DNA from 4 places in the Streptomyces sp. NBC_01261 genome. Region 2 is predicted to be linked to each of the others. Evidence: riboswitches for the same ligand, from Rfam matches in the RefSeq annotation. Region 2 holds a riboswitch; each other region holds the start of a gene.
The links. Region 2 has a riboswitch for cobalamin ahead of metE (5-methyltetrahydropteroyltriglutamate--homocysteine S-methyltransferase). Riboswitches for the same ligand answer to the same signal wherever they lie in the genome.

Region 1 (8,163 bases), 1.5 Mb from region 2:
TGCTCGCGCTGCTCGGCTTCATGGCGATCGCGGCCGGAGTCAAGGTCACCAACGGTCAGTTGGCGATCCCCCAGCTGTTCGAGAACATGTTCCCGGACTGGTTCGCGGGCGTGGCCTTCGCGGCGATCGGCATCGGAGCGCTCGTGCCCGCGGCGATCATGTCCATCGCGGCGGCGAACCTCTTCACCCGCAACATCTACAAGGACTTCATCAAGCCGGACGCGACCCCGGCCCAGGAGACCAAGGTCTCCAAGATCGTCTCGCTCCTGGTGAAGGTGGGCGCCCTGGCCTTCGTCCTGACGATGGACAAGACGGTCGCCATCAACTTCCAGCTCCTGGGCGGCATCTGGATCCTCCAGACCTTCCCGTCCCTGGTGGGCGGCCTCTTCACCCGCTGGCCGCACCGCTGGGCCCTCCTCACCGGCTGGGCGGTCGGCATGATCTACGGCACCCTCGCGGCCTACGGCGTGGCCTCCCCGACCCAGGACCACTTCGGCGGCTCGTCCAAGGAGATCCCCGGCATCGGCGAGATCGGCTACATCGGCCTGACGGCATTCGTCATGAACGTGGTCGTCACGGTGGTCCTCACCTTCGCCCTGAAGGCGTTCAAGGCCCCCGAGGGCGAGGACGAGACAAGCCCCGGCGACTACACGGCGGACGCGGGCGACCCGGGAGTGAAGGAGGAGCTCCCCGTGATCGCCGGTCACTGACTCCACCCAAGGGGCGCGGGAACTGCGCGACCAGCCACGACGAACCCGCAGCGGGCCACCGGGAGCACCCCCTCGGCGGCCCGCTGTTCGTACACACTGACCCACATGGACATCCTCATCCGCCGAGCGGTCCCCACCGAATACGAAGACCTCGGCAACATCACGGCGCAGGCCTACCTACAGGACGGCCTCCTCGACTACGGCGACGACGACCCCTACCTCCCCGTGCTGAAGGACGTGGCAAGCCGAGCCGCAGCCGCCGAGGTCCTCGTCGCCGTGGAGGGCGACCACCTCCTGGGCGGAGTCACCTTCGTCCCCGGCCCCGGCCCCGTGGCCGACATAGCGCGACCCGGCGAGACAGAGATCCGCGCACTGGCGATCGCCGGCGTCGCCCGCGGCCGAGGCGCCGGCGACGCCCTCGTCCGCGCCTGCATCGACCGCGCCCGAGCCACCGAGGGCTGCACGGCCGTAGTCCTGTCGACCCAGAGCTCCATGCACGCGGCCCACCGCATCTACGAACGCCTGGGTTTCGTCCGCACCCCCGACCGCGACTGGAACCCCGTGCCACACCTGGACGATCTCACTCTGCTCACCTACAAGCTGACACTCTGAAACCACCGCGACACAACATCTGGTGGTGACGTGACAGGCGAGCACAAGATGTATGCTCATGCTCGCTGTCGCCGCAGGGGAATCCGGTGCGAATCCGGAACTGTCCCGCAACGGTGTACTTGCGTGCATATGCACGCCTGGCCAGTCCGAGGACCTGCCGACGGCGCGCGTCCGGCCACCCGGCCGGGCGCATGACGTCCGGGCCTCGTGGAGTGGGCCGGTGGACGCGACGCCCCGTGCGCTCGTGTACTGCCGCCTGCCCTCGGCGAGGCCCCGTGCCGAGCGAGGGAGAGCCCCACCGTGACCATCGCGCCAGCAGAGCCGGCATCAGCGACCCAGGTGAACGAGGCGATCGTAGCGACCGCGACCGGACCCGGAACCGACGTTCCCGGAACGGCTGTTCAGGGCGCCGACGGCCCCGGTACCGCGATCCTGCGGACCCTGACCGAGCTGACCGCCGACCTCCCCGACGCCGACCCGGGCCGGGTCGCCGCCGCCACGTTGCGCGGCCGGTCCGCGCACGCGGACGTGGCGGAACTGCGCGAGCTGGCCACGGAGGCGGCCGCCGGCCTCATCTCCGAGGACCCGGTCTACTCCCGGCTGGCCGCCCGGCTGCTGACGATCAGCATCGCCGCCGAGGCCGCCTCCCAGGGCGTCACGACGTTCACCGAGTCCGTCGTCGTGGGCCGGCGCGAGGGCCTCATCGCCGACCGCACCGCCGAGTTCGCGACGCTGCACGCGGCCCGCCTCGACGCGCTGATCGCCGCCTCCTTCGACGAGGGCGCCGACGACCGCTTCGGCTACTTCGGCCTGCGCACCCTGTACAGCCGCTACCTCCTGCGGCACCCGATCACCCGCAAGGTCATCGAGACCCCCCAGCACTTCATGCTGCGCGTGGCCGCCGGTCTCGCCGAGGACGACTCGACCCGCGCCCTGGACGAAGTGGCCGCGCTCTACCGCCTGATGAGCCGCCTGGACTACCTCCCGTCCTCCCCCACGCTCTTCAACTCCGGCACCCGGCACCCCCAGATGTCGTCCTGCTACCTCCTCGACTCCCCGCTGGACGAGCTGGACTCCATCTACGACCGCTACCACCAGGTCGCCCGCCTCTCGAAGCACGCCGGCGGCATCGGGCTGTCGTACTCCCGCATCCGCAGCCGGGGTTCGCTGATCCGCGGCACGAACGGGCACTCCAACGGCATCGTCCCGTTCCTGAAGACGCTGGACGCCTCGGTCGCCGCGGTGAACCAGGGCGGCCGGCGCAAGGGTGCCGCCGCGGTGTACCTGGAGACCTGGCACTCCGACATCGAGGAGTTCCTGGAGCTGCGGGACAACACCGGTGAGGACGCCCGCCGTACGCACAACCTGAACCTCGCGCACTGGATCCCGGACGAGTTCATGCGCCGGGTGAACGCGAACGGCGACTGGTCGCTGTTCTCCCCCGCCGACGTGCCCGAGCTGGTCGACCTGTGGGGCGCCGAGTTCGACGCCGCGTACCGCAAGGCCGAGGCGCAAGGACTCGCCAAGAAGACCATCCCGGCCCGTGACCTCTACGGCCGCATGATGCGCACCCTCGCGCAGACCGGCAACGGCTGGATGACCTTCAAGGACGCGGCCAACCGCACCGCCAACCAGACGGCCGAGCCGGGCCACACGGTCCACTCCTCCAACCTCTGCACGGAGATCCTGGAGGTCACGGACGACGGTGAGACGGCGGTCTGCAACCTGGGTTCGGTGAACCTCGGCGCGTTCGTGGTCGGCGACGACATCGACTGGGAGCGCCTGGACGAGACGGTCCGCACGGCCGTCACCTTCCTGGACCGCGTGGTCGACATCAACTTCTACCCGACCGAGCAGGCGGGCCGTTCCAACGCCCGCTGGCGCCCGGTCGGCCTGGGCGCGATGGGCCTCCAGGACGTCTTCTTCAAACTCCGCGTCCCCTTCGACTCCCCGCAGGCGCAGGCCCTTTCCACGCGGATCGCCGAGCGCATCATGCTCGCCGCCTACGAGGCCTCCGCCGACCTCGCCGAGCGCAACGGCCCGCTGCCGGCCTGGGAGAAGACCCGTACCGCCCGCGGTGTCCTGCACCCCGACCACTACGACGTGGAACCGACCTGGCCGGAGCGCTGGGCCGCGCTGCGGGAACGTATCGCCCAAGTCGGCATGCGCAACAGCCTGTTGCTGGCCATCGCGCCCACCGCCACCATCGCGTCCATCGCGGGTGTCTACGAGTGCATCGAGCCGCAGGTCTCCAACCTCTTCAAGCGCGAGACGCTGTCCGGCGAGTTCCTCCAGGTCAACTCCTACCTGGTGAACGAGCTGAAGCAGCTCGGCGTGTGGGACGCCCGCACCCGTGAGGCCCTGCGCGAGGCCAACGGCTCGGTACAGGCCTTCAGTTGGATCCCGGCCGAGGTCCGCGCCCTGTACCGCACGGCGTGGGAGATCCCGCAGCGCGGCCTGATCGACATGGCCGCCGCCCGCACCCCGTTCCTGGACCAGTCCCAGTCCCTGAACCTGTTCCTGGAGACGCCGACGATCGGCAAGCTCTCCTCGATGTACGCGTACGCCTGGAAGCAGGGCCTGAAGACGACGTACTACCTGCGCTCCCGCCCGGCGACCCGCATCGCCCGCGCCGCCCAGGCCCAGGCTCAGACCCAAACCCCCATCCCCGTGCAGCAGTTGACCCCCGACGAAGACGCGGTCGCCTGCTCCCTTGAGAACCCCGAGTCCTGCGAGGCCTGCCAGTAATGAGCTCCACCGAAAAGAACCTCCTCGACCCGGGCTTCGAGCTGACCCTCCGCCCGATGCGCTACCCGGACTTCTACGAGCGCTACCGGGACGCGATCAAGAACACCTGGACCGTCGAGGAGGTCGACCTCCACTCGGACGTCGCCGATCTCGCGAAGCTCACGCCGGGTGAGCAGCACATGATCGGCCGGCTGGTCGCGTTCTTCGCGACGGGTGACTCGATCGTGGCGAACAACCTCGTGCTGACGCTGTACAAGCACATCAACTCCCCCGAGGCGCGGCTGTACTTGAGCCGCCAGCTCTTCGAGGAAGCGGTCCACGTCCAGTTCTATCTGACCCTCCTGGACACCTACCTCCCCAACCCGGAGGACAGGGCCGCCGCCTTCGACGCGGTGGAGAACATCCCCTCCATCCGCGAGAAGGCCGAGTTCTGCTTCAAGTGGATCAACGAGGTCGAGAAGCTGGACAGCCTCCAGACCCAGGCCGACCGCCGCCGCTTCCTCCTCAACCTCATCTGCTTCGCCGCGTGCATCGAGGGCCTGTTCTTCTACGGCGCGTTCGCGTACGTCTACTGGTTCCGCAGCCGGGGGTTGCTGCACGGCCTCGCCACCGGCACCAACTGGGTGTTCCGCGACGAGACCATGCACATGAGCTTCGCCTTCGAGGTGGTCGACACCGTCCGCAAGGAGGAGCCGGAGCTGTTCGACGACCAGCTCCAGCAGGAGGTGACCGACATGCTGCGCGAAGCCGTCGAGGCGGAGCTGCAGTTCGGACGCGACCTGTGCGGTGAGGGTCTGCCGGGCATGAACACCGACTCGATGCGCCAGTACCTGGAGTGCGTCGCGGACCAGCGCCTCCAGCGGCTGGGCTTCGCGCCGGTCTACGGTTCCGAGAACCCCTTCTCCTTCATGGAGTTGCAGGGCGTCCAGGAGCTGACGAACTTCTTCGAGCGCCGCCCGTCGGCGTACCAGGTGGCGGTGGAGGGCACGGTCGACCTGGACGAGGACTTCTAGCCCCACCCGGTCGGCCCCCGGCCGCCCTTTATCTGTGTCTTACTTCGCGGACGGCCCATGGAGCTTCCATGGGCCGTCCATGGAGTTTCTATGGAGCGGCAAAGTTCATGGGGTGCGTCTGTTCGCGGTCTCGTCGCCCCGGCTACGTTCCACCCGTCCTGTTCATGTCATTCACCCATGGCCCCACAGGACGCTCAAAGTGTCATGCCCATGACGACGTCATCTGCCGCCGCTACGCGCGTCACAGGCCTGCCACCACGCCGAGGAACCCCACTCCAACGATGGAGGCAGTACCCCATGCGTGAGAAGCCCAGACGGAGTCTGCGAAGACTGCTGACCGCCGCCGTACCCGCCCTCACCCTCAGCGTCTTCGGGCTCGTGGCGGCCTCCCCCGCCGACGCGCAGCCCGCCCCACAGGCCGCCGTCCAGTCCGCCCAGGTCTCCAAGGTCACCCAGAACTCCAAGGCCCTGACGTCCCCCGCGGCCCAGGCCGTCCACTCGACCGGCAAGGCCGGGCAGAAGGTGCCGACCGAGCACCTGTGTGCCGCCGCGGCCCCCGGTCACGCGTCCTGCTTCGCCCAGCGGCGCACCGACATCAAGCAGCAGCTGGCCGCCGCCGTGCACTCGGACGCCGCGGCCGCGGTCTCCGGGCTGAGCCCGGCCAACCTGCACAGCGCGTACGCGCTCCCCTCGACCGGCGGCTCCGGCCTGACGGTCGCGGTGGTCGACGCGTACAACGACCCCAACGCGGCCTCGGACCTGGCCACGTACCGCTCCAACTTCGGGCTGTCGGCCTGCACCGTGGCCAGCGGCTGCTTCAAGCAGGTCAGCCAGACCGGCTCGACCACCTCCCTGCCGACGAACGACACCGGCTGGGCGGGCGAGGAAGCGCTCGACATCGACATGGTCAGCGCGGTCTGCCCGAACTGCAACATCATCCTGGTGGAGGCCACTTCGGCCACCGACGCCAACCTCGGTGCCGCCGAGAACGAGGCCGTCGCCCTGGGCGCGAAGTTCGTGTCCAACAGCTGGGGCGGCTCCGAGTCCTCCTCGCAGACCAGCGAGGACACCTCTTACTTCAAGCACCCGGGCGTCGCGATCACCGTCTCCTCCGGTGACGAGGCCTACGGTGCCGAGTACCCGGCGACGTCCCAGTACGTGACGGCGGTCGGCGGCACCGCGCTCTCCACGTCGTCCACCACCCGCGGCTGGACCGAGTCCGTGTGGAAGACCAGCAGCACCGAGGGCGGCGGCTCCGGCTGCTCCGCCTACGACGCGAAGCCGACCTGGCAGACCGACACGGGCTGCACCAAGCGCATGGAGGCCGACGTCTCCGCCGTCGCCGACCCCGCCACCGGCGTGGCCGTCTACGACACCTACGGCGGCTCCGGCTGGGCGGTCTACGGCGGCACCAGCGCCTCGTCCCCGATCATCGCGGGCGTCTACGCGCTGGCCGGCACCCCGGGCTCCAGCGACTACCCGGCGAAGTACCCCTACTCCCACACCAGCAACCTGTACGACGTCACGAGCGGCAACAACGGCTCCTGCACGACGAGTTACTTCTGCACCGCGGGCACCGGCTACGACGGCCCGACCGGCTGGGGCACCCCGGACGGCACCGCCGCCTTCACCTCCGGCACCACCACGGGCAACACGGTGACCGTCACCAACCCGGGCAGCCAGTCCACGGTGACGGGTTCCACGGCCAGCCTGCAGATCTCGGCCACGGACAGCGCGAGCGCGACCCTCACCTACAGCGCGAGCGGGCTGCCGACCGGCCTGTCGATCAGCAGCTCGACCGGGCTGATCTCCGGCACCGCGTCCACCGCCGGCACGTACGCCGTCACGGTGACCGCGACCGACTCCACCGGCGCCTCCGGCTCGGCCTCCTTCACCTGGACGGTCAGCACCTCCGGCGGCGGCAGCTGCACCTCGACCCAGCTCCTGGGCAACGCGGGCTTCGAGTCGGGCAACACCACCTGGACCGCGAGCAGCGGGGTCATCACCAACGACACCGACGAGGCGGCCCGCACCGGTTCGTACAAGGCCTGGCTCGACGGCTACGGCTCGACCCACACCGACACGCTGTCCCAGTCGGTGACGGTCCCGAGCGGCTGCACGGCCACGACGTTCACCTTCTACCTGCACGTCGACACCGCGGAGACGACCACCAGCACCGCGTACGACAAGCTGACGGTCACCGCCGGATCGACCACCCTGGCCACCTACTCCAACCTCAACGCGGCCACCGGATACGTCGCGAAGTCCTTCAGCCTGTCGGCCTTCGCCGGTACCACCGTCACCCTGAAGTTCAGCGGAGTCGAGGACTCCTCCCTCCAGACCAGCTTCGTCGTCGACGACACCGCCGTGACGACCGGCTGACCTCCTCATGAGCCGGGCCCCGGTCGTCTCGCAGCGGCCGGGGCTCTGTCATGTCCACGAATACTTCACGGTTCACGGGGGATCCGGATACGACCGTGACACGTCAAAGGGACAAAGGAGGCCCCCCATGCGCCGATCGATTCTCGGTCCGTCCCTCGCCGTCGCCACCCTGGCGCTCGCCCTCACAGGCTGCGGCGGCACGAAGTCCGACACCGGCAGCGGCAGTGTGTCGCCGTCGTCCTCCCCCACCCCGAGCAAGAGCAGGTCGGCCTGTACGGCGAAGGAGACGCTCGCCGCCACCGACACGAACGGCACGTTCTGTGTGACGACCGGCAACACCGTCCGCATCCTGCTGGACGGGACGACCACCCGCCCCTGGGCGCCGGTCAAGACGGTGGGCAGCGGCCTGAAGGCCACCAACAGCGGGATCCTGATCCGCCCCGGCGACGCGAGCAACGCGTACCAGGCGGTGTCGGCCGGGACCGTGAAACTCACGTCGTCCCGGCCGCTCTGCGCGACCGCGCCGCACAAGATCTCGTGCAAGGGCATTCAGGAATGGTCGGTCACCGTCGTGGTGTCGAAGTGACGATCCGGTGGGCGGTCCTGATCTGACGGTCGACGCGCCGGTCGTGCGCGATACCGAGCAGCGACGGGAAGGTCACGGCCACGAAGATGCCGACGACGGTGAGGAGGGCGAT
Region 2 (8,163 bases):
GCAACCTCTTCGACCCGGCGCGACTGCGCACGCTCCCGCCGGACGCGAGCGGTCCCGACAACGACCTCGCCGACCTCCTCGACCACTACGTACGACGCGCGGTGGACGACCCTGACGCCCGGCTGTACGTCTTCGGCGAGCGCTTCGGCCCCGAACCGACCGTCAAGGACAAGGTGTTCGGCTTCCTGCCGGGCAACGGCGTCCACGACATCCACATGAACCAGGGCAACAGCCGCCGCTTCAGCGGCGACGACGGGGTCCGGCAGGACGGCGGCCTCCTCATCCACTTCCCGGGGCAGTCCCGCTGGGTCGGTATCTTCCTCGCCTTCCAGAGCCAGTCCTGGCACACCGACGACATCACCGGCCACACCCTGGAGGACACCGACGGTTCGCGCCCCGACCCCGGCAGCCAGCCCGTCCGTGTCGTGGCGGCCCTGGTCAACCCGCGCGGCCCGGCACCCGAGCCGGAGAGCGTCACGCTCCTCAACGCCTCGCCCGATCCGCTCGATCCGACCGGCTGGCGCGTCCGGGACCGACTGGGCCACTCCTGCGCGGTACCGTCCGGCCCCCTCGCCCCGGGCGCCACCCTGCTCGTCCCGCTCATCGACGGCGTCCAACTCGGCAACCAGGGCGGCGAGATCACCCTCCTCGACGCGAACGGCCTCAAGGTCCACGGCGTCTCGTACACCGCCGACCAGGCCGCACGGGAGGGCTGGACGGTCGTGTTCTGACCCACTGGGCCGCTCTGCCCGGAAGTTCCGGTCGCCATGCGGCCCACGGCGATCCACCGCTCTCCGCGCGTCCTGCACCCGGCTCGGTGACTCACTCGCCTCCGAGTTCCCGCCCGAGCCGCAGATTCCACCGCCCGGACCGTCCACTGAGGTCCGTCGCGGTCAGCGGCGGTACGTCGAGCCGCCAGAACGCCGGCCCGGGTGCTTCGAGAACCGTGACCGCCAGCGCCCGCACGAACTCCTGCTCGACCACCGCGAGGGTCCTGCCCTCGAACCCGGCCGCCGCCTCCAGCCACCGCCCCGCCCGTGCGCAGAGCACCCGCACCGACTCCCCGCCGTGAGGCACCGCGTCCGGGTCCGTCAGCCAGGCCATCACCGCGTCCGGCTCCCGCGCCATCAGCTCGTCCAGGGTCAGCCCCCGCCAACGCCCCATGTCCAACCCCGCCAACTCCGCCTCCGCCACGCCCGAGAGGCCCAGCGCGGACGCCGTCTCCCGGCACCGCACGCTGGGCGAGACCAGCACCCGGTCGGCCGAGCGGAGCGCACCCGCGGCGGACTCGGCGCGGGCCGCACCGCTCGGGTCGAGCGGGCTGCCGTCGTCGAACCGGGTCTCCCGCAGGGACCGGTTCATCGCCGGCGAGATCAGGGTGATGCGGCTGGTCACGTGGTCGCTCCAGTTCTCCGGGCAGGGGTGGACATCGTCTCGCGTGCGCCTCGGCGTGGGGACGGCCGGGAGGGTGTCCTCCCGGCCGCCCCACCACCATCGGGTCAGGACCCGGCCAGCTCCTCACGGACCGTGCGGGCCGCGGCCACCAGGTTCTCCAGGGACGCGCGGGTCTCGGGCCAGCCGCGGGTCTTCAGGCCGCAGTCGGGGTTGACCCACAGCCGCTCCGCCGGGATGGCCTCAAGTCCCTTGCGCAGCAGAGCCGCTGCCTCGGCCGTACCCGGTACGCGCGGGGAGTGGATGTCGTAGACGCCCGGTCCCGCCTCGCGCGGATAGCCGTGCTCGGCCAGTTCGCGCGCGACCTGCATGTGCGAGCGGGCCGCCTCCAGGCTGATGACGTCCGCGTCGAGGTCGTCGATGGCCTGCACGATGTCGCCGAACTCGGCGTAGCACATGTGCGTGTGGACCTGCGTCTCCGGCCGGACACCCGCGGTGGTCAGCCGGAACGCCTCCGTGGCCCAGGCGAGATACGCCTCCCGGTCCGCCGTGCGCAGCGGGAGGGTCTCGCGCAGGGCGGGTTCGTCGACCTGGATGACCGAAGTCCCGGCCGCCTCAAGGTCGTTGACCTCGTCGCGCAGGGCGAGGGCGACCTGCCGGGCGGTGTCGCCGAGCGGCTGGTCGTCGCGGACGAAGGACCAGGCGAGCATGGTGACCGGTCCGGTGAGCATCCCCTTGACCGGGCGCGAGGTGAGCGACTGGGCGTACGTCGTCCAGCGCACCGTCATCGGTTCGGGGCGGGAGATGTCGCCGGCCAGGATCGGCGGCCGCACGTAACGGGTGCCGTACGACTGGACCCAGCCGTGCTGCGTGGCGAGGTAGCCCGTCAGCTGCTCGGCGAAGTACTGGACCATGTCGTTGCGTTCGGGCTCGCCGTGCACGAGGACGTCCAGGCCGGTCTTCTCCTGGAATGAGATCACCTCCTGGATCTCGGTCCTGATCCGCTCTTCGTAACCGGTCGTGTCGATCCGCCGCGCCCTCAGGTCGGCCCGCGCGGTGCGCAGTTCGGCGGTCTGCGGGAACGAACCGATCGTGGTCGTCGGCAGCGGTGGCAGCCCGAGATGAGCGCGCTGCGCCGACGTCCGCTCGTCGTACGGCTGGGAGCGGCGGCCGTCGGCGTCCGTGACCGCGGCGGCCCGGGACCGTACGGCGGGATCGCTGGTGAGCGCCGAACCGGCGCGGGAGGCCAAGTCGGCGCGGTTGGCGGCGAGTTCGGCGGTGATCGTGTCGGTGCCCTGGGCCAGTCCCTTGGCGAGCGTGACGATCTCGGCCGTCTTCTGCCGTGCGAACGCGAGCCAGCGCAGGATCTGCGGCTCGATGTCCCGCTCGGCGGCCGCGTCGAGCGGCACATGGAGCAGCGAGCAGGAGGCGGCCACGTCGACCCGGTCGGCCAGACCGAGCAACGTGCCCAGGGTGGCGAGGGACTTGGTGAGGTCGTTGACCCAGACGTTACGGCCGTTGACCACGCCCGCGATCAGGCGCTTGCCGGGCAGTCCGCCTACGGAGGCGAGGTCGTCCAGGTTGGCGGCGGCGGCCTCGGTGAAGTCGAGCGCGAGGCCCTCCACCGGCGCCTTCGCGAGGACGAGCAGGGCCTCGCCGAGCCGGTCGAAGTACGAGGCGATCAGGAGCTTCGGCCGGTCGGTGCGGCCCCCGAGGTCGCGGTAGGCGTGCATGGTGGCGCTCAGTTCGGCCGGGGTACGGTCCTGGACGAGGGCGGGTTCGTCGAGCTGCACCCATTCCGCGCCCGCCGCACGGAGGTCGGCGAGGACCTCGGCGTACACGGGCAGCAGCCGGTCCAGGAGGGTCAGCGGATCGAAGTCCGTGGCCACCCCGGGCGCGGGCTTGGCGAGCAGCAGGTAGGTGATGGGGCCGACGAGGACGGGGCGGGCGGTCAGGCCCAGGGCGAGGGCCTCCTTCAACTCCGCCACCTGCTTGGTGGAGTCGGTGGTGAAGACGGTGTCCGGGCCCAACTCGGGCACGAGGTAGTGGTAGTTGGTGTCGAACCACTTCGTCATCTCCAGCGGCGCCACGTCCTGTGTGCCGCGCGCCATCGCGAAGTAGCCGTCCAGCGCGTCGAGTTCGACGGCGGCGCGGTGGCGTTCGGGGACGGCGCCGACCATGACGGTGGTGTCGAGGACGTGGTCGTAGTACGAGAAGTCGCCGGTCGGGATCTCGTGGATGCCGGCGTCCGTCAGTTGCTGCCAGTTCGTGCGGCGCAGTTCGGCTGCGGTGGCCCGGAGGGCGTCGGCGTCGACGCGGCCCTTCCAGTAGCCCTCGATGGCCTTCTTGAGTTCTCGGCCCCTGCCCTGGCGGGGGTAGCCGTAGACGGTGGCCCGTGCTGCCGCGGCTGCGGACTTCGATGTCACGGAAATCTCCTTCGCGAGATATCTCCCTGGATCCCGGTGTCGGGACGTGAGCGCGAAGGTTCGTAGACCGGGGGATGGTGACCGCCCGTGTGTACGCCGACCCGCCCACGAGGTCACCGGGATTCCGCGCGCGAATGCTTCGCGTGCGGGCAGGTGGCAGGTCTTCGGACTCGCGGGCACGGCCTCCTGTGAACCGGAGGTCACCTACTGGCCGTCGCTTCCCAGGTCCTGTGTGGGCCCAGTGCGTATGACGGCGGTCGTTCCCGCTTACCGCTGCGGGGCAGTCCCGGAATCTCACCGGGTTCCCTCTTGCGACGCGTCCGTCTGGCTGACGGGGCGAACCAGCTGCGCGGCCAGCCTAAAGGGTTTGGGGTGGGTGCGTCGATTTTTGGGTGCGGGCCTGGTGGGGGCTGGTCGCGCCCACGCGGCGGAGCCGCGAATCGATACAGCCCCGCGCCCCGAAAAACAGGGTGTGGTCAGTTGGGCGGGGTCCCGAAGGCTCGCAGGATTTGGTCTGCCGCCAGTGTTGCCGTCAACTCGCCCTCGCGTACCTGGCGTTCGAGGTCCGGAGCCAGCGCGCGTACCGTCGGATCCGAGTGGAGGCGGCCCAGGAGTTCTTCTCGGACCATCGTCCAGGTCCAGTCCACCTGTTGCTCGCCGCGCTTCGCGGCGAGGCGGCCCGTGGAGTCCAGCAGGGAGCGGTGTTGCTCCAGGCGTTCCCAGACCGTGTCCAGGCCTGTTCCCTCGCGTGCGCTGCAGGTCAGTACCGGCGGGGTCCAGGCGGCGTCGGCGGGATGCATCAGCCGTAGTGCGCCTGCCAGTTCACGTGCCGCGCTCTTCGCGTCGCGCTCGTGCGGGCCGTCCGCCTTGTTGACGGCGATGACGTCCGCCAGCTCCAGGACGCCCTTCTTGATGCCCTGCAACTGGTCGCCGGTGCGGGCCAGGGTCAGGAGGAGGAAGGAGTCGACCATGTTGGCGACCGCCGTCTCCGACTGGCCCACGCCTACCGTCTCGACGAGGACGACGTCGTAGCCCGCCGCCTCCATCACCACGATGGACTCGCGGGTGGCCTTCGCCACGCCGCCCAACGTGCCGGCGGTGGGGGAGGGGCGGACGAAGGCCGCCGGGTCCACGGCCAGGCGTTCCATGCGGGTCTTGTCGCCGAGGATCGAGCCGCCCGTGCGGGTCGACGACGGGTCCACGGCCAGCACCGCGACCCGGAAGCCCTGCGAGGTCAGCAGTGTGCCGAACGCGTCGATGAACGTCGACTTGCCGACGCCCGGTACGCCGCTGATGCCGATCCGGCGGGCCCGGCCGCTGTGCGGGAGGAGTTCGGTCAGCAACTCCTGGGCCATGACCCGGTGTTGGGGCCTGGTCGACTCGACGAGGGTGATGGCGCGGGCCACCAGGGCCCGCTTGCCGTCGAGTACGCCCTTCACATAGGTGTCGACCTCGATCACAGGGTGTGCCCGAGGTCGGCGGCCAGGCGTTCCACGAGGTCGTAGGCCGCGTCCGGGATCACCGTCCCGGGCGGGAACACGGCCGCCGCGCCCATCTCCAGGAGGGTGGGTACGTCCTGGGGCGGGATCACCCCGCCCACCACGATCATGATGTCCTCGCGGCCCTCCTCGGCGAGGGACTCCTTCAACGCCGGTACGAGGGTGAGGTGTCCGGCGGCGAGCGAGGACACCCCGACGATGTGCACGTCCGCCTCGACGGCCTGGCGGGCCACCTCGCCCGGGGTCTGGAACAGCGGGCCGACGTCGACGTCGAAACCGAGGTCGGCGAAGGCGGTGGCGATCACCTTCTGGCCGCGGTCGTGGCCGTCCTGGCCCATCTTGGCGACCAGGATGCGGGGGCGACGGCCCTCGGCCTCCTCGAAGGAGCCGACCAGGGTGCGGGTTCGCTCGACGGACGGGGAGTCGCCGGCTTCGGTGCGGTACACACCGGCGATCGTACGGATCTGGCTCGCGTGCCGCCCGTACACCTTCTCCAGCGCGTCGGAGATCTCGCCGACCGTCGCCTTCGCGCGGGCCGCGTTCACCGCCAGCTCCAGGAGGTTTCCCGTGCCCTCGTCCGCCGCGCGGGTCAGCGCGTGCAGGGCGTCCTGGGTGGCCTGTTCGTCGCGCTCGGCGCGCAACCGCCGTAGTTTCTCGATCTGTTGGGTGCGGACGGAGGAGTTGTCGACCTTGAGGACGTCGATCTCCTCGTCGGTCTCCACGCGGTACTTGTTGACGCCGATGACCGGCTGGCGGCCGGAGTCGATGCGGGCCTGGGTGCGGGCCGCGGCCTCCTCGATGCGGAGTTTCGGGATGCCCGCGTCGATGGCCTTGGCCATGCCGCCCGCCGCCTCGACCTCCTCGATGTGCTGCCAGGCGCGGCGCGCGAGGTCGTAGGTCAGCTTCTCGACGTACGCGCTGCCGCCCCACGGGTCGATCACCCGGGTCGTGCCGGACTCCTGCTGGATGAGGAGCTGGGTGTTGCGGGCGATGCGCGCCGAGAAGTCGGTGGGCAGCGCGAGGGCCTCGTCCAGGGCGTTGGTGTGCAGCGACTGGGTGTGGCCCTGTGTCGCCGCCATGGCTTCTACGCAGGTCCGCGTGACGTTGTTGAAGACGTCCTGCGCGGTCAGCGACCAGCCCGAGGTCTGTGAATGGGTGCGCAGGGAGAGGGACTTGGCGTTCCGCGGGTCGAACTGCCTGACCAGCTTGGCCCAGAGGAGGCGGGCCGCGCGCATCTTGGCGATCTCCATGAAGAAGTTCATGCCGATCGCCCAGAAGAAGGAGAGCCGGGGCGCGAACGCGTCCACGTCCATCCCCGCCGCCCGGCCCGCCCGGATGTACTCGACCCCGTCGGCGAGGGTGTACGCCAGCTCCAAGTCGGCCGTCGCGCCCGCCTCTTGGATGTGGTAGCCGGAGATGGAGATGGAGTTGTAGCGGGGCATCCGCCGCGAGGTGTACGCGAAGATGTCGGAGATGATCCGCATCGACGGCTTCGGCGGATAGATGTAGGTGTTGCGGACCATGAACTCCTTGAGGATGTCGTTCTGGATGGTCCCGGCCAACTTCTCGGGCGGTACGCCCTGTTCCTCCGCCGCCACGATGTAGAGGGCGAGCACGGGCAGTACCGCGCCGTTCATCGTCATCGACACGGTCATCTTGTCCAGCGGGATGCCGTCGAAGAGCTGGCGCATGTCGTAGATCGAGTCGATCGCCACGCCCGCCATGCCGACGTCACCGGTCACGCGCGGGTGGTCGCTGTCGTAACCCCGGTGCGTGGGCAGGTCGAAGGCGACCGACAGGCCCTTCTGCCCGGCCGCGAGGTTGCGGCGGTAGAAGGCGTTGGACTCCTCGGCCGTGGAGAAACCCGCGTACTGCCGGATCGTCCAGGGCTGGTTGACGTACATCGTCGGGTACGGGCCGCGCAGATACGGCGCGATACCCGGATAGGTGGCCAGGAAGTCCAGGCCCTCCAGGTCCTGCCCCGTGTACAGGGGTTTGACCGCGATGCCCTCCGGGGTCTCCCAGAGCAGGTCGTCCCCGCCCGCCGCCTTCTTGACGGTGTCGCGCCACTCGTCGGGGCCGGCCTCGGCGGCCGGGGTCCCCAGCTCGATCCCGGTGAAGTCGGGGATGCGCCCGCTCGCTGCCATCAGGACACTCCCATGCGGTCGAGGGTGGCGGACAGAACGGCTACGGCGTCGCAGCCCGCGAAGACGTAGGCGTCGACACCGGAGTACTGCCCGGGGCGGCCCGCGAGGAACACGTGCCCGGCTCCGGCCGACCTCAACTCCCCGGCGGCCTGGGCCGCTTGCTCCTCGTACAGCGCGTCGCTGGAGCACAGGCAGGCCTCGGTGGCCCCGCTGTCCGCGAACTCGCCCCCGGTGACGGGCTCGATGCCGCCCGCCTGGAACAGGTTCGACGCGAAGGAGAGCCGGGCGGTGTGCGCGGCGGCCGGGCCGAGCGCGGCCAGGAAGATCCGCGGCCGGGAGCCGGTCGCCGCGAGGTGGGCGTCGGAGCGGGCGCGCAGTGCTTCGTAGGCCTCGTCCCGGCGCACGCGCGGCAGGCCGCCGGACGGGGCCGTGCGGCCGGGGGCGCGCTCCGGGAGGCGTTCGGCGAGGTTCGGGAACTCGCTGACGCCGGTGATCGGTTCGCGGCGCTTGGCGAGCTTCGCGCTGCGGGCCGCCCAGGTCGTGGCGAGGTCCTCGCGGAGGCTGCCCGAGCGCAACACGGCCGCCTGGCCGCCCTGTTGCTCGATGTGCTGGAAGAACTCCCAGCCCGCGTGGGCCAGTTCGTCCGTGAGGCGCTCCACGTACCAGGAGCCGCCCGCCGGGTCGATCACCCGGGACAGA
Region 3 (6,570 bases), 8.1 Mb from region 2:
ATACTGCGCGGCATACTCGCCGGCGCGGTCGCGGGCCTGCTCGCCTTCGTGTTCGCGCGCATCTTCGCCGAGCCACAGATCGCCAAGGCCATCGACTACGAGAGCGGTCGTGACGCCGCCCAGAACGCCCTGGACAAGGCGGCCGGCCTGCCCGTCGATGGCCACGAACATGAACTCTTCAGCCGCACCATCCAGGCCAACGTCGGCATCGGCGCCGGCATGATCCTCTTCGGCATGGCGATGGGCGCCCTTTTCGCCGTCGCCTACGCCGTCTGCCTGGGCCGTACCGGCGGTCTGCGGCCGCGCAACCTGGCGCTTCTCGTCGCCGGCGGCGGATTCCTCGGCATGTACCTGGTGCCGTTCCTGAAGTACCCGGCCAACCCGCCCGCGATCGGCCACGAAGAGACCATCCAGCAGCGCAGCGCCCTGTACCTGATCATGGTGGTGTGCTCCGTCGCCTTCCTCGCGGGAGCCGTCTACCTCGGCAAGCACCTCCAGGCCCGCTTCGGCAACTGGAACGCGACCCTCCTCGCCGGCGCCGCGTTCGTCGTCGCGATCGGGATCGTCATGCTGCTCCTGCCGCAGCTGGGCCATCTCTCGTACAACAAGGCCAACTTCGGCAACCAGGCCACCGAGACACCACTGCCGCTGAAGGACGACAAGGGCACCATCGTCTACCCGGGCTTCCCCGCAGACGTGCTCTTCACCTTCCGCTTCTACTCGGTCGCCGCGCAGCTCATCCTCTGGACGGCCCTCGGCCTGATCTTCGCCCCCCTCGCCGAACGCCTCCTCAACCCCGCGCGCCCGGACGCCACCGCACCCTCCCAGGAGCCCGACCCCGTCCCGGCGTAACGGCTGCTTCCACCTCTTCGACTTCTACGGCGAGCGCGGTGATCGATGCGATCACCGCGCTCGGTCCGTTCCTCACGGTGTGCGGGCGACCCCGACGTACAGGGGGATCTGGTCGGTCTCGCTGGGTTGTGCTCCGGGCTCGGGGTGCCAGCGCGCGGCGAGTTCTATGCCGGGGGCGACAAGCTCAAGTCCCCTGAAGAAGCTGGTGAATTCGGCCCGTGACCGTACCTGGGCGGGTGTGCCGCCCTTGCGGTAGACCTCCACGACGCGCTCCCAGGTCTCCGGATCGAAGTCCCCCGTCGCGTGGGACAGGGTCAAGTAGCTCCCGGACGTCAGGGAGCCGAGCAGTTCACCCACGATGCGATGGGGATCGTCCTCGTCCGCCACCAGGTGCAGGAGGGCCATCAGGGACAGGGCGATCGGCTGCTCGAAGTCCAGCTGTTTCCTGGCCGCCGCGAGGATCTTTCCCGGCTCGCGCACGTCGGCCTGGATGTAGGCGGTGCTGCCCTCCGGTGTGCTGTGCAGAAGCGCCTCGGCGTGCCTGAGGACGATCGGGTCGTTGTCCGCGTAGACCACGCGGGCACGGGGGTTGATCGCCTGGACCACCTGGTGAAGGTTCGGGCGGGTGGGTATTCCGGTGCCGATGTCCAGGAACTGGCTGATTCCCCGCTCGGCCGACAGCCGCGAGGCCCGGTGCATGAAATCGCGGTTCACCCGCGCCATCTGCCTGACGGCGGGGAACAAGGAGATGACCTGCTCGGCGGCTTCCCAGTCGACGGGATGGTTGTCCTTGCCGCCCAGGAAGTAGTCGTACATGCGGGCCGACTGGGGTTTGCCGGTGTCCACGTCGTCCGCGCTGAATCCCGCGTCCGTCACTTCGGTTCTCCTGTTGCCCAACAGCCTGTGTCGCGAGGTGAGTTCAGGTCCGCGAGTGTAACGGGCGGAGCTGTTCTCAGGTGCGGTGCGGGACTACGGCCACCGGGCACGCGGTGTGTTCCAGTACGGCGTGCAGGATGGGCCCGAGTGTCGTGCTCGCGCGGCCGATCACCAGCAGTTCCGCCGAAGCCGGGACCGACGCCTGGACCAGGGCGGCCGCCGGGCTCTGGAGGCGGAGATCCTCGTAGACACCCACGTGCGGATACTTCTCCCGCCAGGGCCGCAGTGCGTCCGAGAGGCGTTGGGCCTCCTGGTCCTCCCAGCGGCCTCGGTCCTTCTCCGGCGGTGCGTACGGCATCCAGTGCTCGGCGGGCGAGGGCAACCGCCAGGCGTGGACGACGTGCAGGCCGGTGTCACGCCGACAGGCGGCGTCGAAGGCGAAGTCGACTACGGCGCCGGGCAGTTCGCCGCCGTCGACGCCCAGCGTCACGCCGTACGGTGACCGCCCGCGGCGGCTGTGGACGGACCCGCTCGGCACCAGCACCACCGGCCGCTCGGAGCGCTCGGCGACCGCGTGGGCCACGGAACCGAGGGCCAGGCCCGCGAAACCGCCCGTACCGCGCAGCCCGAGGACCGTGCGGTCTGCCTCGGCGGTCAGCGGGAGCAGCTCCGGCACGACCTCTCCGGTGAGGGCGACCACCTCGGCCCGGAGTTCGGGGTGGTCCTTCGCGAGTGCCGTGACGAGGGCGTCGGGAGAGGGCTCGCGGAAGTAGGGCCAGGTAGTGAGGAGTTGCTCGTCGGGGAGTGTCGAGACGTGGACGACCCGCAGGGTGAGTCCACGCAACTCGGCTTCCGTAGCTGCCCAGTCGGCGGCTGTGCGACTGTCCGCGGAACCGTCGACACCGACAACGATCAGTTGGGCCATGGTCGTTGGACCTCCGTGCGAGCGGGTCGGGGCCTCTACGATCCGCCGCGCGGAGCGTGCCGCACAGGGGTCGGACGGAACCGGGGGAAAGTCCTGCGGTAGCGGTACAGAGCGGCAGTGGTTCAGGGGCACCTCCGTGCCGCACCCCGCAGCGGGAGCCGACCGCCGATCTTGATACGTTGTGCGGGCCAGTCGTGCCACAACCGAGGCCAGGGAATCCGGTGGGAATCCGGAACTGACGCGCAGCGGTGAGGGGGACGGGCGGGGCAATCGACGCCACTGGGGCGACGCGGGCCGGCCGAAGGAGCCGGTGCGTGACGCGCCGGGAAGGCGCCCCGTCCGGACGAACCCGAGTCCGAAGACCTGCTGGCGCCTTCTCGCCCTCGGCGAGGGGGAGTTCGTAGGCCAGGCTCCGCGTTCGAGCCCCGACAGGCAAGGCATGCCCGTGATCCGTACCGCCCCCGTCCCGCTGCGCCGCCGTACCGCGGTCCTCCTCGTCGCGCCCGCCCTGCTGCTCACCGCGTGCGGCGGATCCGACGGCGACAGTGCCGACGGCGAGACGCAGAAGTCCGCCGCGGGCTTCCCGCTCACGCTCACCGACTGCGGGCACAAGGTCACGTTGAAGTCGGCCCCCGAGCGGGTCGTCTCCCTCAACCAGGGCACCACCGAGATCCTGCTCTCCCTCGGCCTCGCCGACCGCATCGCCGGCACCGCAACCTGGACCGACCCGGTCCTCAAGGGCCTGACGAAGGCCAACGCGACCGTGCCGCGTCTCGCCGACAACGCGCCCTCCTTCGAGAAGGTCCTCGACGCCGAACCCGACTTCGTCACCGCCTCCTTCGTCTCGACGCTCGGCAAGGGCGGAGTCGCGACCCGCGAACAGTTCGAGAAGCTGGGCGTGCAGACGTACGTCTCGCCGTCCGACTGCGCGGGCAAGGACAACGACAGCGGCGGCGACGGTTCGCGCAGCACACCGCTCACGCTCGACAGCGTCTACGGCGAGATACGCGACCTGTCCCGCGCGATGGGCGTGCAGGAGCGTGGCGACAGGCTCGTGGCCCAGCTGAAGGCGCGGGTGACCAAGGCCACCACCGGCCTCGACGCCTCCGACACCTCCCTCATGTACTGGTTCGCCAACGCCCAGTCGCCCTACCTGGCGGGCTGCTGCGGCGCCCCCGGCGCCATCACCCGCACCGTCGGTGCGAAGAACGCCTTCTCCGATACCCATGACGAGTGGCCCCAGATCAACTGGGAGACCGTCGCCGACCGCGATCCCGACGTCATCGTCCTCGGCGACCTGACCCGGAAGTCGCAGACCGCCGAGACCGCCAAGGCGAAGATCCACTTCCTGGAGAGCAACGCGGCCACCCGCAACCTCACCGCCGTCAAGAAGAAGCGGTACATCCTGCTCAGCGGCCAGGCGATGAACCCCTCCATCCGCACCGTCGAAGGGATCGAGCAGGTCGCCGCCGGCCTGCGCGACTTCGGACTCGCCAAGTGACCGTCCGCACCCTGCTGTTGACGGGTGGCGGGCTGGTCGCGCTGCTGGTCTCCGTGGCCTTCGCGGTGACCATCGGACCCGCCGACATCTCCACGGCCGACGTCTGGGCGTCCGTCGCATCCCACCTCGGTGGCGGCGAGAGCGCGCTCGCCCCGCTGCGGGACGGCATCGTCTGGGACCTGCGTATGCCCCGCACGCTGCTCGCCGCCGTCTGCGGCGCCGGGCTCGCGCTGTGCGGCGCGGTCATGCAGTCCCTGCTGCGCAATCCGCTGGCAGACCCGTTCGTGCTCGGCGTCTCGTCCGGGGCGTCCACGGGGGCGGTCGCTGTGGTCGTGCTCGGGGTGGGCGGCGGGGCCGTGTCGCTGTCGGCGGGGGCCTTCGTCGGCGCGCTGCTCTCCTTCGGGCTGGTGATGCTGCTGAGCCACAGCCTCGGCGCGAGCATGGACCGGGTGGTGCTGTCCGGCGTGGCCGCCATGCAACTCTTCTCCGCGCTCACGTCGTTCACGGTGCTGACGTCGGCGGACGCCGAGACGACCAGGGGCGTGCTGTTCTGGCTGCTCGGCTCGCTCTCCGGCGCGGACTGGGGCCAAGTGCTGCTGTGCGCGGGCGCGTTGGCGCTCGTGCTGGTCGTCTGCCTGGGCCATGCCACCACGTTGGACGCGTTCGCCTTCGGTGAGGAGGCAGCCGCGGGCCTCGGCGTGAACGTCGCCCGCGCCCGGCTGATCCTGCTGTGCGCCACGGCGTTGCTCACCGCCGTCCTGGTCAGCTGCGCGGGGGCGATCGGCTTCGTCGGCCTGGTCCTGCCGCATGTCACCCGCGCGCTGACCGGTTCCGGGCATGTACGACTGCTGCCGATCACCGCGCTGACCGGAGCCGTCTTCCTGGTGTGGGTGGACACCCTCGCCCGTACCGTCGTCGATCCTCAGGAGGTGCCGGTGGGCGTGGTGACGTCACTGATCGGCGTACCGGCGTTCGTGATTGTCCTGCACCGGGGCCGGAGGAAGACATGAGCAGCCCCGCGCCGGACACCGGCCTGCACGCGGACCGGGTGGCCCGCCGCGCCGACGGTCAACTCATCGTCGACGGCGTCACGCTCGCCCTGCACCCAGGCGAGACCGTCGGCCTCCTCGGCCCCAACGGGTCAGGAAAATCAACCCTGTTGCGTCTACTGGCCGGAGTCCTCCCGACCTCCACCGGAGTCGTCACGCTGGACGGGCACCCGCTGCCCGAGATCGGGCGCCGCGCAACCGCCCGCCGTATCGCGACCGTCGAGCAGCACACCCACACCCAGACCGAGTTGACCGTCCGCGAGGTCGTCGCCCTCGGCCGCATCCCGCACCGCCGCGCCTGGTCACCGGCGTCGGCCGCAGACGCCCACGCCGTCACCGAGGCCCTCGAACGCACCGGCCTCACCGACCGGGCCGCCCAGTCGTGGCACACCCTCTCCGGCGGCGAACGCCAACGCGCCCAGATCGCCCGCGCGTTGGCCCAGGAACCCCGCGAACTCCTGTTGGACGAACCGACCAACCACCTCGACATCCAGCACCAGTTGGACCTGCTGGACCTGATCGCCGATCTCCCGGTCACCACCGTGATCGCCCTCCACGACCTCAACCTCGCCGCGATGTACTGCGACCGCCTGCTCGTCCTCAACACCGGCCGCACGGTGGCCGAGGGCACCCCGACCGAGGTCCTCACCCCGGCCCTCATCAAGGACGTCTACGGGGTCAAGGCCGAGGTGGGCCATGACCCGGGGCATCCGGTGATCCGTTTCCTGCGGCGGGGGAGCGGGGCGTCGTAGCGGCGGGCGACCTCTTCTGCAACTGGCCGAGGTGCAGACGGTGTCGGGCTAGTGGACGGAGAATCCGCCGTCCACGAAGACCGACTGTCCGGTGACGTAAGCGGAGGCGCGGCTCGCCAGGAACACCGTCGCGCCCGCGAAGTCCTCGGCCAGGCCGTTGCGGCCGATCAGGGTGCGGGCGGCCAGGGCCGTCACCATCTCCGGGTTGGAGGACAGGCGTTCGTTGAGCGGGGTCATCACGAAACCCGGGACCAGGGTGTTGCAGGTGACGCCGTGCGGGGACCAGGCCTCGGCCTGGGAGCGGGCCAGGGACTCCAGGGCGCCCTTGGAGACGCCGTAGGCGCCGCTCTGGGCGAACGCGCGGTGGGCCTGCTGGGAGGTGATGTGGATGATGCGGCCGAAGCCCCGTTCGGCCATGCCCGGGCCGAAGCGTTGGCCCAGGAGATGGGGGGCCTCCAGGTTCAGGGCCATCGTGATGTCCCATACGGCCTCGCTCAACTCACCCATCGGCGGGCGCAAGTTGATGCCGGCGCTGTTCACGAGGATGTCCGGTTCGCCGAACACCTCGGCCGCCGCTTCCGCCGCCGCCCGGACGCCGTCCCGGGTGCTCAGGTC
Region 4 (8,163 bases), 5.6 Mb from region 2:
GCCGATGTCCCACGCCTCCTCGTCGCCGCCGGCCGAGGCCTGCGAGGCGTGCGTACCGCCGGCGGCGAGGACGGTGGCGATGAGTGCGTCGGCCTTGCCGAGGATCTCGTACAGCCCGGAGTCGGCGCCGCGCAGCGAACCGCAGTACACGGCAAGGGCGTTGGCGCCCTTCGCCTCGATCTGGTCGCACAGGGTGTCCACGAAGGCGGTGTTGCCGCTGAGGTGATGCGCCCGGTAGAAGAGGACACCGACCGTCGGCCGGCCCTCGACGAAGGCACGCTCGCCGTGGACGCCGAACTCGGCCGTCTTCTGCGGCTCCTCGAAGCCCTCGCCCGTGAGCAGCACGGTGTCCGAGAGGAACCGGGCGAGTTCGGCGAGGTTCTCCGGTCCGCCCTCGACGAGATACCTGAGCGCCTCGGCGACCACACCCGCCGGTACCGACGACTCGGCCATCAACTCCGCGTCGGGGACGGTCTCCCCGCCCAGCAGCACGGTCGGAATCCCGGACGCCTTCAGCGCGGCGAGTCCGTCCTCCCAGGCGCGCTTGCCGCCGAGCAGTCGTACGACGGCGACGTCCGCGCCCGCGACGAGCGCGGGCAACTCGGCCGCCACGTCCACCCGGTTCGGGTTGCCGATCCGGTACCCGGCGCCGGAGGCCCGGGCCGCCAGCAGATCCGTGTCGGCGGTCGACAACAACAACACTGTGCTCATGCGGGCGCTCCCGGTGGAATGAAAGGCAGTCCTTGCGGCGCGCCGGACTCGATGAGTCGCCAGAGCGCGTCCGTGTCCGCGTGCTGTTCGATGAGGTCGCCGAGCCGGTCGAGCTGCTCCTCGCGCAGCGCGGCGAACGAGGTGTCGGGCGCCGGTACGAACCGGCGGCCCGCGGCGGCGGCCACCTCGCGCAGAAACGCCCGCCGGAACCCGTCCGACTCCAGCGAGCCGTGCCAGTGGGTACCCCAGGTCTGACCGACCCGGCACCCGTCCAAGAAGGGTTCTCCGCCGGTGAGTCGGGCGATTCCGTGGTGGATCTCGTACCCCTCGACCGGCTCGCCGAGGGCTTCGCCCACCGGCCGGGTGAGGATCTTCTCGCGCGCGAACCGCACACGCAGCGGCAGCACTCCGAGCCCGTCGACCGACCCCTGCCGGCTCTCGACCTCGTCGTCGATGTGCTCGCCGAGGATCTGGAAGCCGCCGCAGATACCGAGAGTCGGCCGCTGCTCGGCGGCCCGGCGGACGAGGGCGTCCGCGAGGCCGCGCTCCCGCAGCCACTCCAGCGCCTTCACCGTCCCCCGGGTCCCCGGGATCACGACGAGATCCGCGTCGGACAGCTCCTCGGGCCGGTCCACGAACCGCACCACGACGCCCGGTTCGGCGGCCAGCGCGTCCACGTCGGTGAAGTTGGACATGAGCGGGATCGCGCAGACGGCGACCCGCAGCACGTCCTCGCCCACCGGCGGCGCGGTGTTCGACTCGCGCACGGTGCCGCGCAACGAGATGCGCAGCCCGTCCTCCTCGTCGATCCCGAGCCCGTGCCGGAACGGCAGCACGCCGTACGTCCGCCGCCCGGTGAGGCCGTGCAGCATCTCCAACCCCGGTTCCAGCAGCGACACATCGCCGCGGAACTTGTTGACGAGGAACCCGGCGACGAACGCCTGGTCCTCGGGGCTCAGCAGCGCGACGGTTCCGAAGAAGGAGGCGAAGACGCCCCCGCGGTCGATGTCGCCGACGACGAGAACGGGCAGCCCCGCATTGCGCGCGATGCCCATGTTCACGATGTCGGTCCGCCGCAGATTGATCTCGGCAGGACTGCCGGCCCCCTCACAGATCACCGCGTCATACGTGCCCCGCAACTCGGCGAGACAGTCCAACACGGTCCCGAGCAGGGCCTCTTGCCGCCCGCCGTGATAGCCGCGGGCACTCATCTCGCCAACAGGCTTGCCCATCAGCACGACTTGGCTGGTGCGGTCGCTGCCCGGCTTCAGCAGCACGGGATTCATCAGCGCGGTCGGCTCGATCCGGCAGGCCTGCGCCTGCATGGCCTGCGCCCGCCCGATCTCGGCACCCTCGCGCGTCACGAACGAGTTCAGGGACATGTTCTGCGCCTTGAACGGCGCCACCTTCACGCCCTGCCGCACCAGCCAGCGGCAGATCCCGGCGGTCACGACACTCTTGCCGGCGTCCGAGGTGGTCCCGGCCACCAACAGCCCGCCGCCGCTCATGACGTCCGTCCCTTCACCAGCAGCCGCCCGGCGACACTGACCCCGAGCGCGAGCAGACCGACGCGCCGGGACAGCCGTACGGCACGCGCGATGTCCGGTACGGCGACGGCGCGTCCGTCGCCGTTGAGCACCGGCCGGTGCTCGACCCGGCCGCCGTAGGAGAGCGTCCCGCCGAGGCGCACGCCGAGGGCTCCCGCGAAGGAGGCCTCCACGGGGCCGGCGTTGGGGCTCGGGTGTTTGCGGGCGTCGGTGCGCCAGGCGCGGGCGGCACCGCGCGGGTCGCCGCCCGCGACGGTCGCGAGGGCGGCGGTGAGGCGGGCGCCCGGCCAGCCGGCCACGTCGTCGAGGCGGGCCGAAGCCCAGCCGTAGCGGCGGTACTTGGCCGACCTGTGGCCGACCATCGCGTCGAGGGTGTTCACCGCCCGGAAGCCGAGCAGGCCCGGGACGCCCGCGATGCCGCCCCAGACCAGGGCGCCGACGACCGCGTCGGAGGTGTTCTCGGCGACGGACTCGACGACGGCCCGGGCGATCCCGTCGGCGTCGAGGGACTGCGGGTCCCGCCCGCAGAGGTGGGGGAGCCGGGCCCGCGCACCGTCGATGTCACCGGCCTCCAGCGCCCGCCCGATGACTCCGGCCTCGCGCGCGAGGGAGGTCCCGCCGACGACGGCCCAGGTGGCGGCGGCGGTGAGGGCGGCAGAGGCCGTACGGGACGGTCGTAGGGCCGAAGTGGCCGCGGCGGCGAGGGTGATGGTGCCACCGACGCACACGGCGGTGTGCACGGCGCCCCAGCCCCGGTGGTCGCGCCACAGCACCTGTTCCACGGCGCCCGCGGCACGGCCGAAGGCGGCGACCGGATGCCCGCGGCGGGGATCGCCGAGCAGGTGGTCGCCGAGGAGGCCGGCGGCGGCGCCGTACGCGAAGACGCGATCGGCACGCATCGGGTCAGCCGATCGCTGGATCGGACACTGTGCGGGTACGGGACCTCGAACGACAGCCGAGCATGGCGGTATGTCCTCACTCAGGGTGTCCACGCCCTGGTTCGACGAGACCGGCGGTGAGAGTTCCTGGCTCCCGGGGGTGTCTACCCCGGTGACAGTGGCGGGACCGCGCCGGACTCGCACCGGCTTCCTCTTCTGCCGCCGTATATGGCTCCGGCAGTCCACCATGCTGTTGGAAGGGCCGTCAACTTACTGTTGACCTGCGGGGACGGAGTGTGCGGATGCCCACACGCGACGGGTCGGAGGGGTCACGCGGACGTGGGGTGCGGGACGACGATCCGTCCCGCACCCCACGCTCGGTCCAACTGGCGGCCGGTCAGGCCACGATCAGATAGATCCCATAGGCCACCGCCGCCGCGCAGGCCGCGAAGCAGGCGTACGCGCCGGTCAGGGCGAGGGGCGCGGAGTCGCCCTGGGCGGTGGCGCGTTCGCGGCGGGAGAGGCCGACGATGCCGAGGGTGAAGACGGCCACCAGGGAGACGGTGGCGACGAGGCTGACGCCGAAGACGGAGCCGAGGGCTGCCCAGTCGATATGCATGCTGATTCGTTCCTTCGTGTCCGGGGCGCGGGGCTCAGACGGCGGCGGCCGGCGGTGTCGCCGGGTCGGACCGCACGATGGGGGCCGGGTTCACGGGCGGCGAGGGGATCGTGGCCGTGAGGCCTTCGGAGAGGGCGACCGACGGGGGCGGCGGGGTCACGGCGGCGATCGCGGTGGTGATCACGCCGGCCGGTTCGTCGATCTCGTTGACGTTCGAGGCGTCGACGACCTGGCGGCGGGAGAGCAGCCAGATGCCGGCGCTGGAGGCGACCAGGAAGACGGCCACCAGCGCGGTGCCCCAGTCGCCGAGGTCGGTCACGGACTCGGCGAGCGCGCCGACCAGCGCGGCGGCCGGCAGGGTCAGACCCCAGGCGACGAACATCCGGGTCGCGGTCGACCAGCGGACGACACCGCCCTTGCGGCCGAGGCCCGCGCCCATCACCGAGCCGGAGACGGCGTGCGTGGTGGAGAGGGAGAAGCCGATGTGCGAGGAGGCCAGGATGACCGCGGCGGCGCTGGTCTGGGCGGCGAAGCCCTGCTGCGGCCGGAGGTCGGTCAGGCCCTTGCCCATGGTGCGGATGATGCGCCAGCCGCCGATGTAGGTGCCCATCGCGATGGCGAGGCCCGCGGAGAGGATGACCCAGGTGGGCGGGTCCGAGTCGGGGGCGATGGAACCGCCGGCGATCAGGGCCAGGGTGATGATGCCCATCGTCTTCTGCGCGTCGTTCGTGCCGTGGGCCAGCGAGACCAGCCCGGCGGAGGCGATCTGGCCGGCGCGGAACCCCTTGTCGGCGGCCTTGCCCCCGGAGTTGCGGCTCAGGGCGTAGGAGAAGCGGGTGGCGAGCAGCGCCGCGATGCCCGCGACGATCGGGGCGGCGACCGCCGGGAGCAGGACCTTGGTGACCAGGACGTCGCCGTGGACCGCGCCGGTGCCGGCCGAGGCGATGGTGGCGCCGATCAGACCGCCCATCAGGGCGTGCGAGGAACTGGACGGCAGGCCGACGAGCCAGGTCACCAGGTTCCAGAGGATCGCGCCGACAAGGGCGGCGAAGATGACCTCGGGACGGATGCCGCTCTCGTCGACGAGACCCTTGGAGATCGTGTTGGCGACCTCCACGGAGAGAAAAGCGCCCACCAGGTTGAGGGTGGCCGACATGGCCACCGCGACCTTGGGCTTGAGCGCACCGGTCGAGATGGTGGTGGCCATCGCGTTGGCGGTGTCGTGGAAACCGTTCGTAAAATCGAACGCGAGTGCGGTGATTACCACAATCGCGAGGATCAGCGAGAAGTTTTCCATTTACCCAGACAATCGTTCGAGGTCATCGGCGCGTTGACCGTAGGCAATCTGGATGAACGGAAGATGAACTGAGGGGGTCTCTGTGGTGGCCGGATTGCCTGGTGAATCACTCAGTAGCCCCGGGCGAACTTCCGCAGTTGGCTCACCGTCCCGTTGAAGAGATTCTGGTCACCCGGCAGGCTCCCGCTGTTGTCGTACTGCCAGAAGGTCCAGTACGACCATCCGGCGGGCAGCGAGCCCGCGTCCGCCGCGTTGTGGCGGGCGATCCACAGCGCGTGTGTCGAGGCCAGGGAGCTGTTGTCGCCCGTGCAGGTCTTCCACCACAGGGTGGTGGTGTAGATCACCGGGCGGCGGCCGGTCTCCCGGTTCACCTCGGCGCTGAAGGCCTTGATCCAGTTGACCATCGCGGTCTTGCTCAGGCCGTAGCAGCCGTGCTCCTTGTCGTACGGGTTGTATTCGATGTCCAGCGCGGGCGGCAGCGTCCAGCCGTCCGCCTTCCAGTCGCCGCCGTGCGCCACGAAGTACGCGGCCTGGCTCGCGCCCGACGACCTGTCCGGCAGGGCGAAGTGGTACGCGCCGCGGATGATGCCGGCCTTGCGGGCCCCGTCGTACTGCCGGTCGAAGTACGGGTTGCGGTAGGTGGTCGACTCGGTCGCCTTGACGTAGACGAACGTGGCGCCCTTCGCCTTCGCGCTCGGCCAGTCGACGTTCTTCTGGTGCGAGGAGACGTCGTGGCCCTTCGGCGAGCTCGCGGCGATGTCTGCGGCGACGGCCGGGAGTTCGGCGAGCGCGAAGGTGGTCGCGCCGACGGTGAGAGCGGCGACGGCGGCCGCGGTGAGGCGGGCGCGGGGGTTGGTGCGGAGGCGGATGCCGGTGCGGGCGCGGGTCAGGGACGGTGTGCGGTCATGGGCCATGTTTCCCCCGGGAACGGCGGCGTGTACGGCGGATCCCCCGGAGGTTGTCGGGTGATCCGTCGATGCCGGTCGGTCTCCAGCCGGGCGACTGGAGTGGGCGGTTCACGCCCATATGTCATCTTTCGGACGCGCGGCTTCCGGCCTAAAGTGCCTTCGCCCGAACGTGCGTTGGGGCACCGGCTGACAGGATCGCGACATGGCTGAGCAACGGCGGGACCAGTGGGGCGGGCGGGACGCCCGGGAGAGTGCGGGAGTTGTGGGGGAGACGCGGAGGAGGAGCGTGAGCGCCGATGAGGCGCACGCCTGGGGCGCACTCGTCGCGACCGCGCGCCGGACGGTCGCCGACGGCCTGGTCGTCGGCACCTCCGGAAACGTCTCGGTCCGCGTCGGCGACACCGTCCTGGTCACACCGTCGGGCGTCCCCTACGACCGCCTCGCACCCGCGGACACGGTCGGCGTCGACCTCGACGGCCGGCAGGTCCTCGGCACCCTGTTCCCGACCAGCGAACTGCCCATGCACCTCGCCGTCTACCGCAGCACCGACGCCCACGCCGTCGTCCACACCCACGCCGTCCACGCGACGGCCGTCTCGACCCTCGTCCCCGAACTCCCCTCCGTCCACTACATGTCCGGCGCCCTCGGCGGCCCGGTCCGGGTCGCCCCGTACGCGACCTACGGCACGGAGGAGCTGGCCGAGAACATGCTCCACGCCCTGACGGACCGTTCGGCCTGCCTCCTCCAGAACCACGGCACGATCGCCTACGGCACCTCCCTCGACCAGGCTTTCGACCGCACGGCCCAGCTGGAGTGGATGTGCCGGCTGTGGCTGACGGCGTCGTCGGTGCCGGGGTTGTCGCCGACGTTGCTGACGGGGGAACAGGTGGCCGAGGCGGGGGAGCGGTTGCGGGGGTATGGGCAGCGGGGACGCGCGGCGGGGTGAGGGAGCGCACCGCTGGGTGAGGGAGCGCACCGCTGGGTGAGGGAGCGCACCGCTGGGTGAGGGGGTGCGGGCGGTGGATGCGAGGGAGGTGGTATGGGCTGCGGTGAGGGGGTGGGGTCGGCTGGGGTGAGGGAGTGAGGGGGTGAGGTCGGCTGGGGTGAGGGTGAAGGGGTGAGGGGGCGGGGGTGACGGGATGAGGGGATCGGACGGCGAGGGATGAGCGCGGCGAGGGCTAGGTGGGCGCTCCCGGCGGCTCGCTTCCTTCGGGGCCTTCCGAGGCGTGCTTCCGGCGAGGACCCCTCCGGCGGCGCCGAGCTGCCTCGTGTCGCCCGCACTGCTCACCCGCACGGCGTCGCGCCACCGGCCCGTCTCGCGTCGTCTCCGTGCCACCGGCCTGCCTCGCATCCCCCGTGTCCCGCGCAACCGGCCGGCCCGGCGTCACCCTGGTGCCTCGTTCCCGCCAACCCGCCGCGCATCACCCCTGGGGTCCCGCGCGACCGGCGCGGTCCCCCCATCGCGTCGTCTCCGTGCCACCGGCCTGCCTCGCATCCCCCCCGTGTCCCGCGCAACCGGCCGGCCTGGCGTCACCCTCGTGCCTCGTTCCGCCAACCCGCCGCGCATCACCCCTGGGGTCCCGCGCGACCGGCGCGGTCCCCCCACCCTCACCCGCATGGCCACTCAAGGAGCGCCGGCTACCACCGGCACCGTGCCTTCCGCGATCACCGGGACGTCCCGGCCCCTCAACGCCGGCGCCTGCCCCCGAGGGGCGCCCACCGTCACTGCTCCGTCTCTGTCGCCGCCACCGGGACGTCCCGGCCCCTCAATACCGGCGCCTGCCCCCCCCGAGGGGCGCCCACCGTCACTGCTCCGTCCCTGTCACCGCCACCGAGACATCCCAGCCTCCCCGCAGCACCCGCCCCACCGACACCGCCCCTCTCACCGCCACCGGAACACCCCGCCCCGACAATCCCCCCGCCCTCTCCGGCTGGCCGCCAGCCGTCTCCCCCGGGACACTGGACCCGTGCGCACAGTCAAAGCGGCGGCCGCGGCCGTCTCCGTGGCCCTCGCGGCCGGTGCGGCCGGCGTCGCCGTCGGCCGGTTCGCCAGTGACGCCGCGCTGAAGGCGCCGCCCGGGCGTCCCCTGCCGAACGAACCCCGGCTCACGGTGCACTCCACCGCCGCCGGGCAGATCACGCTCACCCGGGACCTGGCGTCCCTGCGGCCCGGCACCTACGGCCTCGCCGGCGACGGCTCCCA

Region 1: another riboswitch for cobalamin. It lies ahead of OG226_RS18120 (ribonucleoside-diphosphate reductase subunit alpha); the one in region 2 lies ahead of metE (5-methyltetrahydropteroyltriglutamate--homocysteine S-methyltransferase).
Region 3: another riboswitch for cobalamin. It lies ahead of OG226_RS48025 (ABC transporter substrate-binding protein); the one in region 2 lies ahead of metE (5-methyltetrahydropteroyltriglutamate--homocysteine S-methyltransferase).
Region 4: another riboswitch for cobalamin. It lies ahead of OG226_RS37075 (cobalamin biosynthesis protein); the one in region 2 lies ahead of metE (5-methyltetrahydropteroyltriglutamate--homocysteine S-methyltransferase).

What each region holds. Positions count from the first base shown of each region.
Region 1 is NZ_CP108463.1:4,212,104-4,220,266, forward strand. Features, by position in the region: gene mctP (monocarboxylate uptake permease MctP) at 1-710, shown strand, start outside; gene OG226_RS18115 (GNAT family N-acetyltransferase) at 816-1,322, shown strand; cobalamin riboswitch at 1,375-1,498, shown strand; gene OG226_RS18120 (ribonucleoside-diphosphate reductase subunit alpha) at 1,623-4,070, shown strand; gene OG226_RS18125 (ribonucleotide-diphosphate reductase subunit beta) at 4,070-5,083, shown strand; gene OG226_RS18130 (putative Ig domain-containing protein) at 5,381-7,465, shown strand; gene OG226_RS18135 (hypothetical protein) at 7,593-8,051, shown strand; gene OG226_RS18140 (hypothetical protein) at 8,029-8,163, opposite strand, start outside.
Region 2 is NZ_CP108463.1:2,721,981-2,730,143, reverse strand. Features, by position in the region: gene OG226_RS11845 (DUF2278 family protein) at 1-731, shown strand, start outside; gene OG226_RS11840 (histidine phosphatase family protein) at 823-1,395, opposite strand; gene metE (5-methyltetrahydropteroyltriglutamate--homocysteine S-methyltransferase) at 1,500-3,818, opposite strand; cobalamin riboswitch at 3,957-4,179, opposite strand; gene meaB (methylmalonyl Co-A mutase-associated GTPase MeaB) at 4,295-5,278, opposite strand; gene scpA (methylmalonyl-CoA mutase) at 5,275-7,464, opposite strand; gene OG226_RS11820 (methylmalonyl-CoA mutase subunit beta) at 7,464-8,163, opposite strand, start outside.
Region 3 is NZ_CP108463.1:10,794,794-10,801,363, forward strand. Features, by position in the region: gene OG226_RS48010 (CbtA family protein) at 1-852, shown strand, start outside; gene OG226_RS48015 (SAM-dependent methyltransferase) at 925-1,728, opposite strand; gene OG226_RS48020 (universal stress protein) at 1,805-2,653, opposite strand; cobalamin riboswitch at 2,826-3,038, shown strand; gene OG226_RS48025 (ABC transporter substrate-binding protein) at 3,093-4,154, shown strand; gene OG226_RS48030 (FecCD family ABC transporter permease) at 4,151-5,164, shown strand; gene OG226_RS48035 (ABC transporter ATP-binding protein) at 5,161-5,955, shown strand; gene OG226_RS48040 (SDR family NAD(P)-dependent oxidoreductase) at 6,004-6,570, opposite strand, start outside.
Region 4 is NZ_CP108463.1:8,309,714-8,317,876, forward strand. Features, by position in the region: gene cobN (cobaltochelatase subunit CobN) at 1-711, opposite strand, end outside; gene OG226_RS37070 (cobyric acid synthase) at 708-2,219, opposite strand; gene OG226_RS37075 (cobalamin biosynthesis protein) at 2,216-3,157, opposite strand; cobalamin riboswitch at 3,256-3,398, opposite strand; gene OG226_RS37080 (hypothetical protein) at 3,534-3,755, opposite strand; gene OG226_RS37085 (inorganic phosphate transporter) at 3,790-5,052, opposite strand; gene OG226_RS37090 (lysozyme) at 5,163-5,966, opposite strand; gene OG226_RS37095 (class II aldolase/adducin family protein) at 6,163-6,906, shown strand; gene OG226_RS37100 (alpha/beta hydrolase family protein) at 7,928-8,163, shown strand, end outside.